DNA from 2 places in the Streptomyces marokkonensis genome. Region 2 is predicted to be linked to the other one. Evidence: predicted binding sites of a transcription regulator. Region 2 holds the regulator's gene; the other holds the start of a gene.
The links. The regulator HspR, encoded in region 2, represses chaperone genes until heat shock. The targets are predictions, from matches to a motif close to TTGAGNNNNNNNNNCTCAA.
Positions count from the first base shown of each region.

Region 1: a site for HspR is predicted at 8,057-8,075, ahead of lon (endopeptidase La). Genes of this name have one in related genera too.

Region 1 covers NZ_BAABCQ010000010.1:910-11,248, reverse strand. Annotated here, with positions in the region: gene ABEA26_RS04005 (sensor histidine kinase) at 1-2,590, opposite strand, end outside; gene ABEA26_RS04000 (protein phosphatase 2C domain-containing protein) at 3,031-3,822, shown strand; gene ABEA26_RS03995 (MarR family winged helix-turn-helix transcriptional regulator) at 3,931-4,425, opposite strand; gene ABEA26_RS03990 (lysozyme) at 4,665-5,492, shown strand; gene lon (endopeptidase La) at 5,578-8,034, opposite strand; gene ABEA26_RS03980 (spermidine synthase family protein) at 8,214-8,918, shown strand; gene ABEA26_RS03975 (response regulator transcription factor) at 9,041-9,781, shown strand; gene ABEA26_RS03970 (sensor histidine kinase) at 9,778-10,339, shown strand, end outside.
Region 2 covers NZ_BAABCQ010000024.1:41-10,379, forward strand. Annotated here, with positions in the region: gene dnaK (molecular chaperone DnaK) at 32-1,891, shown strand; gene grpE (nucleotide exchange factor GrpE) at 1,888-2,634, shown strand; gene dnaJ (molecular chaperone DnaJ) at 2,668-3,873, shown strand; gene ABEA26_RS08670 (heat shock protein transcriptional repressor HspR) at 3,879-4,334, shown strand; gene ABEA26_RS08675 (sugar ABC transporter substrate-binding protein) at 4,509-5,627, shown strand; gene ABEA26_RS08680 (helix-turn-helix transcriptional regulator) at 5,778-6,821, shown strand; gene ABEA26_RS08685 (helix-turn-helix transcriptional regulator) at 6,784-7,767, opposite strand; gene ABEA26_RS08690 (helix-turn-helix transcriptional regulator) at 7,764-8,801, opposite strand; gene ABEA26_RS08695 (hypothetical protein) at 9,079-9,414, shown strand; gene clpB (ATP-dependent chaperone ClpB) at 9,734-10,339, shown strand, end outside.

The DNA.
Region 1 (10,339 bases), on a different contig from region 2:
CGGCCCGGGCCGGGAGCAGGAGGGCCATCGTGGTGTCGTCGGGGAGGTCGCGGCCGGGGGCGGCTTCGGGCTCGGCCGCCTGCGCCTTCGGGGCGATCCCCTCGGAGGCCTGCGCCTCGGGGGCCCGCGTCGTTTCCTGGGCGGGCTCCGGGGCGGCCGGCTCGACCGGGGCACCGGGCTCCTCGCCCCGATGCGCCTGCGCCTGCTGGGCTTGGGCCGTGGCCGTGGCGTCCGGGTCGACGGCCTGGTCGCTCTGCGCGCGTCGTACCGCCTGTTCCGCCGAGGCGACCAGCGGGTCCGCGTCCTTCTCCGCGTCCTTCTCCGCGTCCTTCTCCGTGCCCTCCCGCGTGCCCTTCTCCGCGCGGCCCTGCAGGACGTTGGAGTTGGCCTCCGCGTCGGCACCCGGCAGGGAGAAGGACCCCGTGCCCTCGGACACCGGCACCGCCGGGACGAGCGCGGCCGGCGGTGCCGCGGCGAGCAGCGTGTCGGGCAGGACCACGACGGCCGCGACACCGCCCTGCTTCTGCTCCCGCAGCCGCACCCGCACCCCGTGCCGGTGGGCGAGCCGGGCCACCACGTACAGGCCCAGCCCGAGACCGTCCTCGCTCTCCTGGTCGTAGGAGGCGTCCGGGTCGAAGTCGGTGAGGCGGGCGTTGAGGCCCTCGAGTCGCTCGGTGGCCATGCCGATGCCCTCGTCCTGGACGGAGAGCATCACCTCGCCGTTCTCCAGGAGCCAGCCGGAGACCTCGACGGGCAGGTCCGGCGGCGAGAAGGAGGTGGCGTTCTCCATCAGCTCGGCCAGCAGGTGGGAGAGGTCGTCGGCCGCGAACCCGGCCACGTGGGCGTGCGGCGGCAGCGCGGCGATACGGACGCGCTCGTACCGCTCGATCTCGCTGACCGCGGCCCGGACGACGTCGACCAGCGGCACCGGCCCGGCACTGTGCTGGACGTGCTCGGTGCCGGCGAGCACGAGGAGGTTCTCGCTGTGCCGGCGCATGACCGTGGCGAAGTGGTCGAGCTTGAACAGGGTGGCCAGGCGGTCCGGGTCCTGCTCGCGCTCCTCCAGGCTCTCGATGACCGCGAGCTGCCGCTCGACCAGGCCGAGGGTGCGCAGCGCGAGGTTGACGAAGGTGGAGCCGATGCTCTTGCGTACGACGTCCAGCTGGGCGGCGGACTCGGCGAGTTCGGCCCGCAGTTCCTCGCGGGCGTCGGCCATCCTCTGCCGCTGGCCGACGAGGTGCTTGCGATCGGACTCCAGCGTGTTGACGCGCTCGGCGAGCGTGCCGGCGTGCGCGTGCAGGGCGTTGACGGAGCGGACGACCTGGGCGAACTCGTCGTTGCGGCCGGTGAAGGCGACCGGCTCCTGGGCCGTGGGGGCCTCCGCGTCGGCCAGCCGGGCCGAACCGCGGCGCAGCACGGAGAGCGGGCGGGTGAGGGTGCGGGCCATGGCGGTGGCGACGCCGACGGCGAGCAGCATCAGGGCGCCGAGGGCGGCGATCCGGACCTCCAGCGCGGTGACGTCGTCGTCGCGCAGCTGCTCCAGGGCCGTGGTGCGCTTCTCGTAGAGGGCGGACTCGGCACCGCGCATGGCGTCGACGCGGGCCGAGAGCGTGGCGTCCAGCTTCTTGACGCCGGTGCCGAGGTCGTCGTCGGAGAGCGTCGGCTCGTCCGTGAGGCCGGCGAGGTACTTCTCGGCGGAGTTGACGTCCGGGCCGGCGACGGTGGAGTCGAAACTGTCCCGCGCCTCCTTGGGCGCGCCCTCGCGGAAGTCGGCGAGGGCGGCGTCGGAGCGCACCCGGGCCTGCTGGGCGGCGGCGGCGAGCGCGTCGCGCTGCTCGGCGTCGGCGTCCGAGGACGTGGTCGTCTCGGTCGGCAGGCCGGTGATCGGGTCGATGACGGTCTCGGTGGTGCTCGGCACGTTCAGGGCCGCGAGCAGCAGGCCGCGGGTGGCGGCGGCCTGCTGGACGGCGGTGTCCAGCTCGGCGAGGGCGTACGCGCCGGCGCCCGCGCGGGGCGGCATCAGCTCGGCCAGCTCCTCGGCCAGCGCGTGGAGCTCGGTGATCGCCTCCGAGTACGCCTCGTGCGCCTGGAGAGCGGTGCTCTTGCCGGTGAGCGCCGCCCGGCGCAGTGCCGCGACGGCGTCGAGGTCCTCGCGCAGGGAGGCGGGCGTGTCGGTGTCGGCGCGCAGCTCCTCCACCTGCCGGTCGACCCGTGCGCTGCGCTGCTCGGAAGGCGCCTTGGACCTGGGACGGCCGGCGGCGATGTACGGGGTGACCTCGTCGCGCTCGTCGGCGAGGGAGTGGGCAAGGGTCAGCGCGCCCTGGGTCTGCTCGGCGAGCGTCACCAGTTCCTGGGCGTCGTGCAGTTGCCCGGAGGCAGCCACGACCGAGGGGGCTCCGGCTCCGGCGATGGCGGCGGCCACGACCGTCACCGCGACGATGAGGCGGTTGCGTACGTGGGTCGGACGGCCCTTGCCGACGGGGGACACCGGCGGCGGGGTCGAGGTGCCGGGGGTGCGCTCCGCGCTTCCCGCGGGGGCCGTCTGCTTGGCTGTGCGACGAGGCCGCGTCTTGTGCACCGGTGCTCGCATTCCTGACTCGTGTACCCGTGGGCCCGGGTGGCGCTCCGTCAACTGACCGGCCGGCGTGTGCACTTTCCGCCACGCCCTGGGCTGCCTCCCGGCCGCCGGCTGCGCTTCGGACGGGGCGACCGCGTGTGCAGGGCAGGCCCTCCACCGGTTCCCGACCCTTCCAGTGCCGGTGGGCGGTGGGCATGCATCGTCCGACCCGCCACCCGAAGGAGTGAACCCCGGACGGGAGTTGGTGGGCAAGTTCCTCCGGCTCGTGCGACGAGCCTGTGCGGCGCGCCGGTTGGACGTCTGCGACGGGCGGTGGCACTATGTGCCGCCGCGCGTTGCCGGAGTACGGAATTCCACCTCAAATCCGGCGCCTGACCTGCGCCGCCGCGTCGCTCCCGGAGAAGTTGCCGGCCTCTTGCGGACCCTGTGAAGGGGTCGTGCAGACTGGCCGGATGCGTACGGAACTCGTCTCGGAACCCGGCCTCGCGGACCGTCCCAACGAGGACTTCGCGAGCGTCGGGCTACCGGCCTCGGGGCAGGGTGGTTCACTCGTCGTGCTGGACGGTGTGACACCGCCGCGGAGCGGGACGGGTTGTCTGCATTCCGTGCCCTGGTTCACCGCGCGCCTCGGCGGCGCCCTGACCGAACTGACCGTTTCACTCCCGGATGTCCCCCTCGCCGAAGCCCTGTCCCGCGCCATCGCTCGTACCTCGGCAGCACACTCGGAAACCTGTGACCTTTCTCACTCGCGGACTCCGCAGGCAACCGTGGTCGCCGCCCGCTGGTCCCCCGCGGGGGTCGAGTACCTGGTCCTGTCCGACTCGGCCCTGCTCGTGGAGGCCCCCGACGGCACGGTCACGGCGGTTCTGGACGACCGGCTGGCCCGGCTGCCTCGCTCGGCTCTCGCCACGGACGCGCTGGTGGACGCGGGCTACCGCAACAAGGAGGGCGGCTTCTTCACGGCCGCGGCCGACCCGGCGGTGGCGGCGCGGGCCGTGACGGGGGTGCTGCCGCGCGGCGAGGTACGAACACTGGCGGCACTGACGGACGGTGCCGCGCGGTGGGTGGAGACGTTCCGGGAGGGTGACTGGACGGACTGCCTCGCGCTGGTGCGCAAGCAGGGCGCGCAGGCGCTGGTGGACCGCGTACGGGAGCTGGAGCGCGCCGACGCCGCCGGGGCCCGGGAGTGTCTGGGGCGCGGCAAGACGCACGACGACGCGACCGTGGCGTACGCGGAGCTCTGAGCGCCGGAGAGGATGCCGGGGAGAGCCCGGAGGAACGCTCCCGGACCCAGAGCGCTGATAGAGGACGCCGGGAGACAGCGTCGGGAGGGAACGCCGCGGGAGGCGGCCCTACTTCTCCATCCCCCGGTTCAGCTGCTGGAGCAGCCGGGCCAGCTCCGTCACCTCACGCGGGTCCCAGTCGGCGAGCCGGCCGGCGTACCGCGCGCGGCGGGCCTCCCGTACCCGGCTGACGCGCGCCTGGCCCTCCGGGGTCAGGGTGATCAGCCAGGCACGGCCGTCGGCGGGGTCGGGTTCCCGGGCCACGAGGCCGAGTTCCTCCAGGGCACGCAGTTGACGGGACATCGTTGCCTTGCCGACGCCGATGTAGGCCGCGAGCTCCGTGGCCCGCTGCCCTCCGCACTGGCCGAGCCGCACGAGCAGGCCGTACGCGGACGGCTCCAGGTCGGGGTGGACCTCTCGCGCCATCTCGCCCTGGCTGGCCCGGGCCCGCCGGAGCAGGACCGTCAGCTCCCGTTCCAGCGCCAGGAACTCCGGTTGGTTCACACCACTGCCGGACGCTTCGCGTTCGACTCCCCGACCGCCGCCGTTCCCGCCTTCGTGCACGTCAGCCCCTGCCTCGTTTTTCCCGGTCCTGAAAGTTTCCGCCACCGGCCCGTCATCACCGCAGCTCGGCAAGTATTTCGCAGGCTTAGACCAACGGAAGCTCCTGGCCCCTCTTCCCACCTCCGTTCTACGTGCGTAGCGTCGTCACCGGACCCACGGGTGGCATGCTCACGCCACCCCCGGGTTCTCCCCACCCGCGCATCCCCCACCGAGCACCACCGAGCCATCGGAGGCACGTCATGCCCGTGCACAGATCCGGATCGGCCCGCGGACGGCGCTTCGCCGTCACGGGGACCCTGCTCGCCGCGTTGTCCCTGGTATTCACCCTCCCCGCGCACTCCTCGTCGGCCGCCGACACCCCGCCCCGCGGCTCCGCCCACATGGGTATGGGCGTCCTGGAGCACGACGGACGGCACGGCACACCGGTCCCCGGCCGTGCCACCCAGACGGAGGGCGTCGACGTCTCCAGCCACCAGGGCAACGTCGCCTGGTCGACCCTGTGGAACAGCGGGGTCAAGTGGGCCTACGTCAAGGCCTCCGAGGGGACGTACTACACCAACCCCTACTTCGCCCAGCAGTACAACGGCTCGTACAACGTCGGCATGATCCGCGGCGCCTACCACTTCGCCACCCCGGACACGACGAGCGGCGCCGCCCAGGCCAACTACTTCGTCGACCACGGCGGCGGCTGGTCCCGCGACGGCAAGACGCTGCCGGGCGCGCTGGACATCGAGTGGAACCCCTACGGGGCCACTTGCTACGGCAAGTCGCAGAGCCAGATGGTCTCCTGGATCCGCGACTTCCTGAACACCTACAAGGCGCGCACCGGCCGCGACGCCGTGATCTACACGGCCACCAGCTGGTGGACCCAGTGCACCGGCAACTACAGCGGCTTCGCGGCCAACAACCCGCTGTGGGTCGCCCGGTACGCCTCCTCGGTGGGGACGCTGCCGGCGGGCTGGCCTTACTACACGATGTGGCAGTACACCTCGTCCGGACCGACGGTCGGGGACCACAACAAGTTCAACGGGGCGCTGGACCGCGTCCGGGCGCTCGCCAACGGCTGAACCGGATCACAGAGGGCAGGGCCCCGGCCTCCTTCCTGGGAGCCCCGGGCCCTGCCTCCTTCCGGCCGCGTCCTCGCACCAGTGCCTAAGGCGTGGTAGCCACCCCCGTCGCCGCGACCGGAACCTGGGACCCCATACCGTTCGTCATACCGTTCGTCGCCGGGGCGAGCGCCAGTTCCAGGGCCTGGCGGACGTCGGAGACGGCGTGGACGTCGAGCTTGTCCAGCACCTCGGCCGGGACGTCGTCCAGGTCGGGCTCGTTGCGCTTGGGGATGATCACCGTGGTGACGCCCGCCCGGTGCGCCGCGAGCAACTTCTGCTTGACCCCGCCGATCGGCAGCACCCGGCCGGTCAGCGAGACCTCGCCGGTCATCGCCACGTCGGTGCGGACCAGCCGGCCGGAGAGCAGCGAGGCCAGCGCCGTGGTCATCGTGACGCCGGCGCTCGGGCCGTCCTTGGGGACCGCGCCCGCCGGGAAGTGGATGTGCACGCCCCGGTCCTTGAGGTCGGCCACCGGCAGCTCCAGCTCGGCACCGCGGCTGCGCAGGAAGCTCAGCGCGATCTGCGCCGACTCCTTCATCACGTCGCCCAGCTGACCGGTCAGGGTCAGGCCCGCCGCGCCCGTCTCCGGGTCGGCCAGCGACGCCTCCACGTACAGGACGTCGCCGCCCGCGCCGGTGACCGCGAGGCCCGTCGCCACGCCCGGCACCGAGGTGCGCCGCTCCGCCGGGTCCTGGGCGGACTCGGGCACATGGTGCGGCCGGCCGATCAGGGCGCGCAGGGCGCCGTCGGTGACGGTGAACGGCAGCTCCCGTTCGCCCAGCTCGTGCTGGGCGGCCACCTTGCGCAGCAGCCGGGCGATCGACCGCTCCAGGGTGCGTACGCCCGCCTCACGGGTGTACTCGCCGGCCAGCTTGCGCAGCGCGCCCTCGTCGACCGTGACTTCCTCCGGGTCCAGGCCGGCCCGCTCCAGCTGGCGCGGGAGCAGGTGGTCACGGGCGATGACGACCTTCTCGTCCTCGGTGTAGCCGTCGAGGCGGACCAGCTCCATACGGTCGAGCAGGGCCTCCGGGATGGCTTCCAGAACGTTGGCGGTCGCGAGGAACACGACGTCGGACAGGTCGAGCTCGACCTCCAGGTAGTGGTCCCGGAAGGTGTGGTTCTGCGCCGGGTCGAGGACTTCGAGCAGGGCGGCGGCCGGGTCGCCCCGGAAGTCCGAGCCGACCTTGTCGATCTCGTCGAGGAGCACGACCGGGTTCATCGACCCGGCCTCCTTGACGGCGCGCACGATTCGCCCCGGCAGCGCGCCGACGTACGTACGCCGGTGGCCGCGGATCTCGGCCTCGTCGCGGACGCCGCCGAGGGCGACCCGGACGAACTCGCGGCCCATCGCGTGGGCGACGGACTCGCCGAGGCTGGTCTTGCCCACGCCGGGCGGACCGACCAGCGCCAGGACGGCACCGCCGCGCCGGCCTCCGACGACGCCGAGGCCCCGGTCGCCGCGCCGCTTGCGCACCGCCAGGTACTCGGTGATCCGCTCCTTGACGTCGTCCAGGCCCGCGTGCTCGGCGTCGAGGACGGCCCGGGCGCCCTGGATGTCGTAGGCGTCCTCGGTGCGGACGGTCCACGGCAGTTCGAGGACGGTGTCGAGCCAGGTGCGGATCCAGGAGCCCTCGGGCGACTGGTCGGAGGACCGCTCCAGCTTGTCGACCTCCTTGAGCGCGGCCTCGCGGACCTTCTCGGGCAGGTCGGCGGCCTCGACGCGGGCGCGGTAGTCGTCGGACTCCTCGCCCTCCCGCTCACCGTTGATCTCGCGCAGCTCCTTGCGCACGGCCTCGAGCTGGCGGCGCAGCAGGAACTCCCGCTGCTGCTTGTCGACACCCTCCTGGACGTCCTTGGCGATGGTCTCGGCGACGTCCTGTTCGGCGAGGTGGTCGCGGAGCTGCTGGGTGGCGAGCTTGAGGCGGGCGACCGGGTCGGCGGTCTCCAGGAGCCCGAGCTTCTGCTCGGTGGTGAGGAAGGGCGAGTAGCCCGAGTTGTCGGCGAGCGCGGAGACGTCGTCGATGGCCTGGACGCGGTCCACGACCTGCCAGGCGCCGCGCTTGCGCAGCCAGGCGGTGGCCAGTGCCTTGTACTCCTTCACCAGCTCGGCGACCTGGCCGGGCAGGGGCTCGGGCACGGTCTCGTCGACGCGCGTGCCCTCGACCCACAGCGCGGCGCCGGGGCCGGTGGTGCCGGCACCGATCCGCACGCGGTGGAGACCTCGGATCAGGGCGCCCGGGTCGCCGTCGGCCAGCCTGCCGACCTGCTCGACCGTGCCGAGGACACCGGTCCTGGCGTAGGTGCCGTCGACGCGCGGGACGAGCAGAACCCGGGGCTTGCCGGGCTCGGAGCGCGCGGCGGCCTGGGCGGCCTCCACCGCGGCGCGTACCTCGGCGTCGCTCAGGTCCAGGGGGACGACCATCCCGGGCAGCACCACCTCGTCGTCGAGCGGCAGCACGGGCAGGGTGAGCGGTGTGACGGCTTCGGACTCAGTAGCCATGATCTCCCCTTCGGCAGTCAACTTGAGTTACATCGACTCAATGAAAGGGAGTCACCGATTGTTCCCCGACGGGTGTTCGCTGTGAGCGATCAAGGAGTGGAGGGCGCTTCGCTCCCACAGGGCGCAAGCGCGGCCGGACTGTCCGGCATTCCCCCTCGACCGGCTGCCAGGATGGGTCGATGCCCATCACTTCCCATGACCCCTACGCCTACGACATCCCCGAAGTGCTGGACCGTCGCGAGGGCCCGCACGGTGAGATCGTCCTGCGTCGGCACGGGGCGTTGCTGCAGATCATCGCGAACGGCTGCTTCCTGATGGACACCTCCGACGGGCGTTCGGAGCGACGACTGGTCGACGCGGCGGCCGACGCGCTCGCCGCCGACGGGGGACGGCGGGCGCCGCACCTGCTCATCGGCGGGCTCGGCGTCGGCTTCTCGCTCGCACACGCGGCCGCCGATCCCCACTGGGGCCGGATCGCGGTCGTCGAGCGCGAGCGCGCCGTCATCGACTGGCACCGGGAGGGACCGCTGGCCGCACTGTCCGCCGAGGCGCTGGCCGATCCGCGCGCGGAGATCGTGGAAGCGGATCTGGTGCGGTACGTCAATGAGACTTCCGACACATACGACGCACTCTGCCTCGACATCGACAACGGCCCCGGCTGGACCGTCACGGAGGGCAACGACGGGCTGTACGCACCGACCGGACTGGCGGGCTGCGCCCGGGTGTTGAGGGCCGGCGGAATACTTGCCGTATGGTCTGCCCAGCCCTCCCCGGAATTCGAAGAAACCTTGCGTAATGCCGGGTTCCAGCAGGTGCGTACCGAAGAGATCCCCGTTGCCCGGGGCGTTCCTGACGTCGTCCACCTCGCCGTCGGGCCTGGATAGCAAAGGGACGGTGACTCCCCGTACGCTGCTGCCCTGACGCGGTCATTCAAGCGTCAATCGCAGTCATGCGCAGACGAGGAATCACCCCACTGATTCCGGTAAGCACACCTCAGGGGCGGGCGATGGAGCAGACACAGACCTCCCACAACGGCACGGCGACGGCTACTCCGGGCGCGCAGCGACGCGTACTGGTGGTCGAGGACGATCAGACGATCGTGGACGCCATCGCGACCCGCCTGCGCGCCGAAGGATTCCTGGTGCAAACGGCGGGCGACGGTCCGGCCGCCGTCGACACGGCCGAGGCATGGCAGCCCGACCTGCTGATCCTCGACATCATGCTGCCCGGCTTCGACGGTCTGGAGGTCTGCCGCCGCGTGCAGGCCGCCCGGCCGGTGCCGGTACTGATGCTCACCGCGCGCGACGACGAGACGGACATGCTGGTCGGGCTCGGCGTGGGCGCCGACGACTACATGACGAAGCCGTTCTCGATGCGCGAGCTGGCGGCGCGCGTGCACGTACTGCTGCGCAGGGTGGAGCGGGCCGTCGTGGCCGCCTCGACGCCGCGCAGCGGCATCCTGCGCCTCGGCGAGCTGGAGATCGACCACGCGCAGCGCCGGGTGCGGGTGCGCAGCGAGGACGTCCACCTCACCCCCACCGAGTTCGACCTGCTGGTCTGCCTCGCGAACACCCCGCGCGCGGTGCTCTCCCGTGAGCAGCTGCTGGCCGAGGTGTGGGACTGGGCGGACGCCTCCGGCACACGGACCGTGGACAGCCACATCAAGGCGCTGCGCCGCAAGATCGGCGCCGAGCGCATCCGTACGGTGCACGGCGTGGGCTACGCGCTGGAGACGCCGACGCCATGAGCCGTGGACGGGACGCCGCGCGGAGGGGCTCCGGCTCCCGGATCCCTGGTTCCCGGATCCCTGGTTCCCGGAGCCCCGGCTCCCCGAACACCGGCTCCCCGAACACCGGCTCCCCGAGCCCCGGCTCCCGGAAGTGCGGCACACAGAACACCGGCTCCCGGAAGCCCGGCTCACAGAACGCTGGTTCCCCCGGCACCGGCTCCCAGAGCACCGGGGAGCCGTGGGTCGGCGTACGCCCGTTCTCGATCAAGACCAAGCTGGGCGCGCTGGTCGTCACGTCGGTGCTGATCACCACCGGTCTCTCGGTGATCGCGGTGCACACCAAGACGGAACTTCGCTTCATCACGGTCTTCTCGATGATCGCCACGCTGCTGATCACCCAGTTCGTGGCGCACTCGCTGACCGCGCCACTGGACGAGATGAACGCCGTGACCCGGTCCATCTCGCACGGCGACTACACGCGCCGGGTCCGCGAGAACCGCCGCGACGAGCTGGGCGACCTGGCCGTCACCATCAACCGCATGGCCGACGACCTGGAGGCCCAGGACCTCCAGCGCA
Region 2 (10,339 bases):
TTCCACTCAAGTCAGCTGGAGGTTATTCACCATGGCACGTGCGGTCGGCATCGACCTGGGCACGACTAACTCCGTCGTCAGCGTTCTGGAGGGCGGCGAGCCCACCGTCATCACCAACGCCGAGGGCGCCAGGACCACGCCGTCCGTCGTCGCCTTCGCCAAGAACGGCGAGGTGCTGGTCGGCGAGGTGGCCAAGCGCCAGGCGGTCACGAACGTCGACAGGACCATCCGGTCGGTCAAGCGCCACATGGGCACCGACTGGAAGGTCAACCTGGACGGCAAGGACTTCAACCCGCAGCAGATCAGCGCCTTCGTGCTGCAGAAGCTGAAGCGGGACGCCGAGTCCTACCTGGGCGAGAAGGTGACCGACGCGGTCATCACCGTCCCGGCGTACTTCAACGACGCCGAGCGCCAGGCCACCAAGGAGGCCGGTGAGATCGCGGGCCTCAACGTCCTGCGTATCGTCAACGAGCCGACCGCCGCCGCGCTGGCGTACGGCCTGGACAAGGACGAGCAGGTCATCCTGGTCTTCGACCTCGGTGGCGGTACGTTCGACGTCTCGCTGCTGGAGATCGGCGACGGTGTCGTCGAGGTGAAGGCCACCAACGGTGACAACAACCTCGGTGGTGACGACTGGGACCAGCGCGTCGTCGACTACCTGGTCAAGCAGTTCCAGTCGGGCCACGGCGTGGACCTCGGCAAGGACAAGATGGCCCTCCAGCGCCTGCGCGAGGCCGCCGAGAAGGCCAAGATCGAGCTGTCCTCGTCCACCGAGACCTCGATCAACCTGCCCTACATCACGGCGTCCGCCGAGGGCCCGCTGCACCTGGACGAGAAGCTCACCCGGGCCCAGTTCCAGCAGCTGACGTCCGACCTGCTGGAGCGCTGCAAGACGCCGTTCCACAACGTCATCAAGGACGCCGGCATCCAGCTGTCCGAGATCGACCACGTCGTTCTCGTCGGTGGCTCCACCCGGATGCCCGCCGTCGCGGAGCTCGTCAAGGAGCTGACCGGCGGCAAGGACGCCAACAAGGGCGTCAACCCGGACGAGGTCGTCGCCATCGGCGCCGCCCTGCAGGCCGGTGTCCTCAAGGGCGAGGTCAAGGACGTCCTGCTCCTCGACGTCACCCCGCTGTCCCTCGGTATCGAGACCAAGGGCGGCATCATGACCAAGCTGATCGAGCGGAACACGACGATCCCGACGAAGCGTTCGGAGATCTTCACCACCGCCGAGGACAACCAGCCCTCCGTGCAGATCCAGGTCTACCAGGGCGAGCGCGAGATCGCGGCGTACAACAAGAAGCTCGGTATGTTCGAGCTGACCGGTCTGCCGCCGGCGCCCCGCGGCGTCCCGCAGATCGAGGTCGCCTTCGACATCGACGCCAACGGCATCATGCACGTCACGGCGAAGGATCTCGGCACCGGCAAGGAGCAGAAGATGACCGTCACCGGCGGCTCCTCGCTGCCGAAGGACGAGGTCGACCGGATGCGCCAGGAGGCCGAGAAGTACGCGGAGGAGGACCACGCCCGCCGCGAGGCCGCCGAGTCCCGCAACCAGGGCGAGCAGCTCGTCTACCAGACCGAGAAGTTCCTCAAGGACAACGAGGACAAGGTCCCGGGCGAGGTGAAGACCGAGGTCGAGTCCGCCGTCGCCGAGCTGAAGGAGAAGCTCAAGGGCGAGGACAGCGCCGAGATCCGCACCGCCACGGAGAAGGTCGCCGCCGTCTCGCAGAAGCTGGGCCAGGCCATGTACGCCGACGCCCAGGGCGCGCAGGCCGCCGGTGGCGAGGCTCCGGGCGCGGGCGCGGGTGCCCCCGGTGACAAGGGTGGCGACGACGACGTCGTCGACGCCGAGATCGTGGACGACGAGCGCAAGGACGGTGCCGCGTGACGGAGGAGACCCCGGGTTTTGAAGAGAAGCCCGACGTCCCTTCCGGCGCCACTCCTGACGACGCCGAGCCGCAGGCCGCCGCCTCCGAAGAGGGGGCGGCCCCGGCCGGGGACGCGAACGAGAACGCGGGCCTGGTGGCCCAGCTGGACCAGGTACGCACCGCGCTGAACGAGCGCACGGCGGACCTCCAGCGACTCCAGGCCGAGTACCAGAACTACCGCCGCCGGGTCGAGCGGGACCGCGTAGCGGTCAAGGAGGTCGCTGTCGCGAACCTCCTGTCCGAGCTGCTTCCCGTACTCGACGACATCGGTCGCGCCCGGGACCACGGCGAACTCGTGGGCGGCTTCAAGTCGGTCGCGGAGTCGCTGGAGGCGGTCATCGCCAAGATGGGCCTCCAGCAGTTCGGCAAGGAGGGCGAGCCCTTCGACCCGACGATCCACGAGGCCCTGATGCACTCCTACGCGCCGGACGTCACGGAGACGACGTGCGTGGCGATTCTGCAGCCCGGGTACCGGATCGGCGAGCGCACCATCCGCCCCGCGCGGGTGGCGGTCGCCGAGCCGCAGCCGGGCGCGCAGCCGGGCAAACCGGCCGAGGAGAGCACCGAGGCACAGGCCGACTCCACGGAGAACGCCGCGAACGGCGGAGGCACTGCTGACGCCGAGGACGCCGGGAACGCCGGGAACGCCGGGAACGCCGGGTCCGCCGGGAACAAGGAGAGCGGTGGCCCGGAGGAGGGCTGAGCTCGAAGTGACGAGAGAGGAGGGACGTCGGGGATGAGCACCAAGGACTTCATCGAGAAGGACTACTACAAGGTCCTCGGCGTCCCCAAGGACGCCACCGAGGCCGAGATCAAGAAGGCGTACCGGAAGCTCGCCCGCGAGTACCACCCGGACGCCAACAAGGGGAATGCCAGGGCGGAGGAGCGCTTCAAGGAGATCTCCGAGGCCAACGACATCCTCGGTGACCCCAAGAAGCGCAAGGAGTACGACGAGGCCCGCAGCCTTTTCGGCAACGGCGGTTTCCGTCCGGGGCCGGGCGCGGGCGGCGGCGGCACCTTCAACTTCGACCTGGGCGACCTCTTCGGAGGCGGCGCCCAGGGCGGGGGCGGGGGCCAGAGCGGGGCCGGCGGCTTCGGCGGCGGGCTCGGTGATGTCTTCGGGGGCCTGTTCAACCGCACCGGAGCCGGCGGCGCCGGCACCGGCACGCGGACCCAGCCGCGGCGCGGCCAGGACATCGAGTCCGAGGTCACCCTGAGCTTCATGGAGGCCATCGAGGGCGCGACGGTCCCGCTGCGGATGTCCTCGCAGTCACCCTGCAAGGCCTGTTCGGGCACCGGCGACAAGAACGGCACACCGCGCGTGTGCCCGACCTGCGTCGGTACCGGTCAGGTCGCCCGGGGCTCGGGAGGTGGCTTCTCGCTCACCGACCCGTGCCCGGACTGCAAGGGCCGCGGTCTGATCGCGGAGGACCCCTGCGACGTCTGCAAGGGTTCCGGACGCGCCAAGTCCTCCCGGACCATGCAGGTCCGCATCCCGGCAGGAGTGTCGGACGGTCAGCGCATCCGGCTGCGCGGCAAGGGCACGCCGGGCGAGCGTGGCGGCCCGGCGGGTGACCTGTACGTGGTCGTGCACGTCAAGGACCACCCGGTGTTCGGCCGCAAGGGCGACAACCTCACCGTCACGGTCCCGGTCACCTACGCCGAGGCCGCCCTGGGCGGCGAGGTCCGGGTCCCGACCCTGGGCGGCCCGCCCGTCACGCTGAAGCTGCCGGCGGGCACACCGGGCGGGCGCACCATGCGCGCCCGGGGCAAGGGAGCGGTCCGTAAGGACGGCACCCGCGGTGACCTTCTGGTCACCGTGGAGGTGAGTGTTCCGAAGGACTTGTCGGGGAAGGCTCGTGATGCGCTGGAGGCGTATCGCGAGGCGACCGCGGACGAGGATCCGCGGGCGGAGCTGTTCCAGGCCGCGAAGGGAGCATGACGGAGATGGACGGTCGTCGACGCAATCCGTATGAACTGACCGAGGACACCCCGGTCTACGTCATCTCGGTGGCGGCCCAGCTCTCCGGCCTGCACCCGCAGACCCTGCGCCAGTACGACCGTCTCGGCCTGGTCTCCCCGGACCGCACGGCCGGCCGCGGTCGGCGCTACTCGGCCCGCGACATCGACCTGCTCCGTACGGTGCAGCAGTTGTCGCAGGACGAGGGCATCAACCTGGCCGGAATCAAGCGCATCATCGAACTGGAGAACCAGGTCGCCGCGCTCCAGGCCCGCATGGCGGAGCTGCAGGACGCCCTCGACGGCGCGGCGACGGCGATGCGCCAGCGCGAGGCGGCGGTGCACGCGTCCTACCGCCGCGACCTGGTCCCGTACCAAGAGGTACAGCAGACCAGCGCCCTGGTGGTGTGGCGGCCGAAGCGGCGCGGTCAGTCCCCGGACTGACCGCTCCCACAAGGCAGAACGGCGACGACAGGCCCGGAGGTTCGACCGAACCTCCGGGCCTGTTCGCAACGTTGCTGTCTCATTGGTCTAGTACTTCTTGACGATTTAGTGAAGACAGCGTTGGCTTCCTTCACCTGGGTCACCACAACGCCCGTGTGTCGGAAGGTAAGTGCAGTGAACAGCCGTGCCCGTCGTATCGCCATATCCGTGGCCGCTTCCATGATGGCCCTTTCGCTGTCCGCCTGTGGCGTGCTGGGCGCGTCGGAGACCAGTGACGAGGCGAGTCCGACCAAGGGCGACGACATCACCGTGGGCCTGCTGCTTCCGGAGAAGGAGAACACGCGGTACGAGCACTTCGACTACCCCTTCTTCAAGGCGAAGGTCGCCGAGCTCACGCGCGAGCAGGGCGACGTCAAGTACGCCAACGCCGAGGGGAAGGCCGCGAAGCAGGCCGCCCAGATGCAGCAGATGATCGACGAGAAGGTCGATGTGATCGTCCTGGACGCGGTCGACGCGAAGTCCATCGGTACCAGTGTGGAGAGGGCCGACGACGCGGGCATCCCGGTCATCGCCTACGACCGGCTGGCCGAGGGCCCGGTCGACGCGTACATCTCCTTCGACAACGAGCTGGTCGGCGAGGTCCAGGGCCGCTCCCTCGTCGAGGCGCTCGGCGGCGACGCGGACAGCTCCGACAAGATCGTCATGATGAACGGCGCGTCCACCGACCCGAACGCCAAGCAGTTCAAGGCGGGTGCGATGGCCGAGCTGAACGGCAAGGTGACGATCGCCCAGTCCTTCGACACCAAGGACTGGAAGGCGCAGAACGCCGAAGCCAACATGATCGAGGCGATCGAGAAGATCGGCCTGAAGAACATCGCGGGCGTCTACTCCGCCAACGACAGCATGGCGGGCGGCGTCATCAAGGCCCTGGAGGACGCGGGCGTCACCGACCTGCCGCCGATCACCGGCCAGGACGCGGAACTCACGGCGGTGCAGCGGATCGTCACCGGCGAGCAGTACATGAGCGTGTACAAGTCCTACCCGCAGCAGGCCGAGAGCGCCGCGGAGATGGCCGTGGCGCGGATCCAGGGCCGGGACATCCAGTTCGACGCGCTCGCCCACGACAAGGTCGACAGCCCCACGCACAAGGGCATCCCCGCACAGCTCGTCCCGGTCGTCGCCCTGACCCAGGACAACATCGAGGAGACCGTCATCGCCGACGGCTTCTATAAGGTCTCCGACATCTGCACCGCCAAGTACGCGGAGGAATGCGCGGAGATCGGGCTGAAGTAGTCCCCGACCGGCCCGACAGGTCACCCCTGGCATACCGGTGGTAACCGGTGTTTTCCGGCCGCTGTCCCGTGCGGAGCCGTGTTGCGGACCCGGTCCCGGCCGCGCATAGTTGCGCTGCGGAAAGAGCCGGAACCGGGGGTGGGATGGGTGATGGCCGGGCACGGGGCGGATGAGCATCCACACGGTGCCGACCGGCTGTGCGCTGCCGGGGACCGCGTGTACTCCCGGGCCGTACGACGCGGCCGGTTGCAGCGCCGGGACGCCGAGCCGGTCCCCTGCCTCCTGGAACTGGCTCTGTTGCACCCGGACCCCGACGACATGGACTGGCTGGTGCCGACCTCCCCGCAGGAGGTCATGACCCGCCTGCTGCGCGGGGTCCACGACGAGGTCAGCGCCAGTCAGCGGCGGGTGGGCTCCGCGGTGGAGGCCTTCGAGTGGTACGCGGGCCTCGGCCGGCAGATCCAGACGTCGGCCGGTGCCGAGGGGACGGCGATCCGGGTCCTCGACGGCCTGGCCCGCATCCAGGCGGCGATGGACGAGGCGACACAGGCGTGCACGACGGAGGTGCTCACCGTCCAGCCCGGCGGCATCCGGCGGGAGGCCGAACTGTCGGAAGGGCTGCACCGGGCGCTGGCGCTGCGCGGGCGCGGGGTGCGGATGCGGGACCTGTACACGCACGTCGCCCGGCACGGGCAGGGCCTGCTCAACTACCTGGAGCTGATGGGCGACACGGTGGAGGCCCGCACCCTCGACGAGGTCGTCGACCGCCTCATCCTCTTCGACCGCACGGTGGCCTTCATCCCCGCCAACAACGAGCGCACGATGGCCCTGGAGCTGCGCCACCCCGCACTGGTCGCCTACCTGGGCACCGTCTTCGAGCGCCTGTGGCGCCTGGCGATCCCCCTGACCGCCCCACTCCCCGACACCGGCATCGAGGGCATCTCCCACCGCGAGCAGTCCATCGCGGCACTCCTGGCGGAGGGCCACCAGGACGCGGTGATCGCGGAGCGCCTGGGGATAAGCGTCCGCACGGCCCGCGCCCACATCGCTCGCCTCTCGGAGACCCTGGGCGCGACCAGTCGCACGCAGTTGGGGGTACGCATCGCCCATGCGGGCCTGGACGGCTCCCCGCGCGGCACGGCGCCGGCCGCCCCCGTCAGTGTTCCTGGTCCAGAATCCCCGACCGCCCGATGAGGTAGCCGAGCTGTGCCCGGCTCTCGCTGCCGAGGGTGGCGGCGAGTTTGGCGATGTGGACGCGGGCGGTACGGACGTTCATGCCGAGGCGGTCGGCTATGTCGGTGTCGGTGTGTCCTTCGACGAGGAGGGCGGCGATGGCACGTTGACGGGGGGTGATGCCGTTGAGGGTGGGTCGGCGGACGGCTTGGGGGTGCATGGGGGTGGCCAGGTGCCAGAGCCGGTCGAAGGTGTTGATGAAGTAGGCGATCAGGGCGGGGTGGCGTACTTCGAGGGCGAGGGTGCGGTCGGCGCTGGCGGGGATGAAGGCGACGGTGCGGTCCACGATGATGAGGCGTTCGGTCACTTCGTCGAGGGTGCGGGCTTCCACGTCGCCTGTCAGGCGCTCGTAACGGGCGCGTGCGTACGGGGCGTGACGGATGGTGTGCTGATAGAGAGCGCGCATGCGAGCGCCACGGTCGAGAAAGGCCTGGTCCCGCTTGATGGCTCCTGCGAGGATGTCAGGGCGCCTGGTGACCTTCGAATCGTGGGGCTGAATCGCCAGCAACTCCTGCCTGCCCTCGGCCATGGCGTCCTCGATGGCCTGTCCGGTCCGCTCCTTGCTACTGAGGATTCTGAGTGCCGGAGTGTCCTCGCTCGCCGCCGCACGCGTGCCTAGGCGCATGAGGGGTTCGAAGACATCCGCCAGGTGTTCACCACGCCGTCGCTCACGGGCTATGCGGTCTTCCGACGTGCGCAGCAGTCGTTGCAGGGCGACGGTCGGTGCGGTCGGCTCCAGCCGGTCCAGGTCGTCGATGACTGGGTGCAGGAGACCGATGTCGATCAGACAGGGCGCCGTCGCTGCCGTGGTGCTGGGCACACCGCCTTCACGCAGTGCGCGGGAGTACAGCTCGAGACCCGTCTCGCACAGTGCCTCGTCTCCGTGCCGGTGCGTCCCGTCAGTCATGCGTGGCTTTCCCCCCCGAGATCCCGGTGCGCCTGCTCGAGGATCCCTGACTGGGCTATGAGGTAGCCGAGCTGGGCGCGGCTTCCGCTTCCCAGGGCTGTCGCCAGTTTTGCGATGTGCGCCCGGCAGGTGCGGACGTTCATGCCGAGGCGGCGGGCGATGGCTTCGTCGACGTGGCCCTCCACGAGGAGCTTGGCGATGGAGTGCTGGATGTCGGTGATGCCGTCGGGGGCGGTCTCATACGGCGTTCCGGTCTTGAGCGGCACCGCGCGTGACCACATGAACTCGAAGACCTTGATCAGATACTGGACAAGACCGGGGTGGCGCAGTTCCAGGGCGACTTGCCGGTCCTCTCTTGTCGGGATGAAGGCCACGGTCTCGTCGCAGATGATGAGCCGCTCCACCAGTTCATCGATCGTGCGTACCTCGACCTTGCCGTTGGCGATCTGGTCCACGTAGGCCAAGGTCTCGGGGCTGTGTCGGGCGGTATGTTGGTACAGCGTCCGCAATCGCACTCCGCGCTCGATCAGCGGTCTGTCGCGCTCGAGCCCCTTCAAGAGGTTGCTCTCCAGCCGACGGCCACCGGGCTGCACGGCGAGTACCTCGGTCTGGCACTCGGAGGTTGCGAGGTTGAGCGCCGAGTTGATCCGGTCCCTGCCCTCCAGCACAGTGATGGCGTGGGCGGACGCGTTGCTCTGGGTGCTCGCGGCCATGAACGGCTCGAAGACGTCAGCCAGTTGGACGGAGAGGCGCCTGCGCTCCGTGATCTCCCGTTCAATCGGATGAAGACGCTGTGCGAGGGCGACCGTCGGAGGCACGGGGCGCAGCCAGGTGGCGTCGTCGGGATCAGGGTGGAGCAGGGCGAATTCCATCAGGCAGGGGGCCGACTCGATGTCCGCACGAGCGACACGACCGGCACGTAGGGCACCGACGTATATTCGGCTGCCTTCGTCACACAGTTCGGTTATGGCATGGGGATGTGCCGTCTGTGTCTCGTTTGTCCCCAATTGTCCACCCCCCAGGGTCCTGAACATGCAGGAACATGATGCACCGATTGTGTGGCCATGACGTGCCTGAATGAGCCATCGTCTTATCTGACGGGGGAAGAGGAGACCATCGAGTGAGGACGAAGCCGACTATGAGTAAGAGAATGCTTCGCTCGGTACTTGCCGCTGCTCTTTCCGCCGTCGTGGTGTTTGGGGCCGCGAGCGGCCTGGCCGGCGAGTCCAGTGATGTCCAGGCGGGTACCGAGTCGATCCGAGTGGTCGTTGGCGGAGATCACACCGACGACACCTCCTGGAACTGATCGCGATGACGACGCCACCCGACGACCGCTCCTTCCGGCGCGAGATGGCCACCGCCTATCGCTCCGGCTGGCACTTCATCGACCTGGTCACCGCGATTCCCCACTCCGGTGACTCCCTGATGGTGACCGTCTTCGGTGAGCCGGTCGTCGTCACGCTGGACGAGGACGGCGACGTGCGCGCCTACCGGTGTCTGCGGCGGCCTCGGGGGGCGCCGCAGCCCGTGCGGTGTGCCATCCGGTACGGAATGATCTTTGTGAACCTGGACCAGCGGGACCACCGGCTCGCGCAGCCGGAGATCCCCGAAGTGAGGACCATCTCAGCCACCCCCCGCAGTGCCTGACGCGATTCCCCCGTCGCAACAGATCGCTCAGGTGCTTCCCCCCGGCAGCGGCGTCACCGTGACCTGAACACGGTGACGCCGCTGTCGTTTGCGGTGACATTTCGGAGTACCTCCCTGTACCTCCCTGTCGCCGACCTGGCTGGAAATCTTCTCGCGCCGTGTGGGCACTCGCGGAGGGGAAGCCGGTGATCGTACGGAGGGGGCACAACCCGCGGCTCTTCCTTGAGCGGAATAGGCTCAACTTTGTGTACGTTGTCCGAGTCAGCACTGGGAGACACGGCCGACCGCCGACGGCCGACGCGAGGAGGGAAGCCAGAACGTGGACGCCGAGCTGACCAACCGGAGCCGGGACGCGATCAACGCGGCCAGCAACCGGGCCGTGACCGAGGGGAACGCCGACCTCACCCCCGCCCACCTGCTCCTGGCCCTGCTTCAGGGGCAGGACAACGAGAACATCACCGATCTGCTCGCCGCCGTGGAGGCCGACCTCGCCGCCGTGCGCTCCGGCGCCGAGCGCATCGTCGCCGGCCTGCCCAGCGTGACCGGGTCCACGGTCGCGCCGCCGCAGCCCAGTCGTGAGATGCTCGCCGTGGTCGCCGACGCCCAGGCCCGCGCCAAGGATCTCGGGGACGAGTACCTCTCCACCGAGCACCTGCTCCTCGGCATCGCCGCGAAGGGCGGCGCGGCCGGTGAGGTACTGGAGGGGCAGGGTGCCAGTGCGAAGAAGCTGCAAGAGGCCTTCCGCAAGGCCAGGGGAGGGCGTCGAGTGACCACCGCCGACCCCGAGGGTCAGTACAAGGCGCTGGAGAAGTTCGGCACCGACTTCACCGCCGCCGCCCGAGAGGGCAAGCTCGATCCCGTCATCGGGCGGGACCAGGAGATCCGGCGCGTCGTGCAGGTGCTGTCCCGCCGCACCAAGAACAAC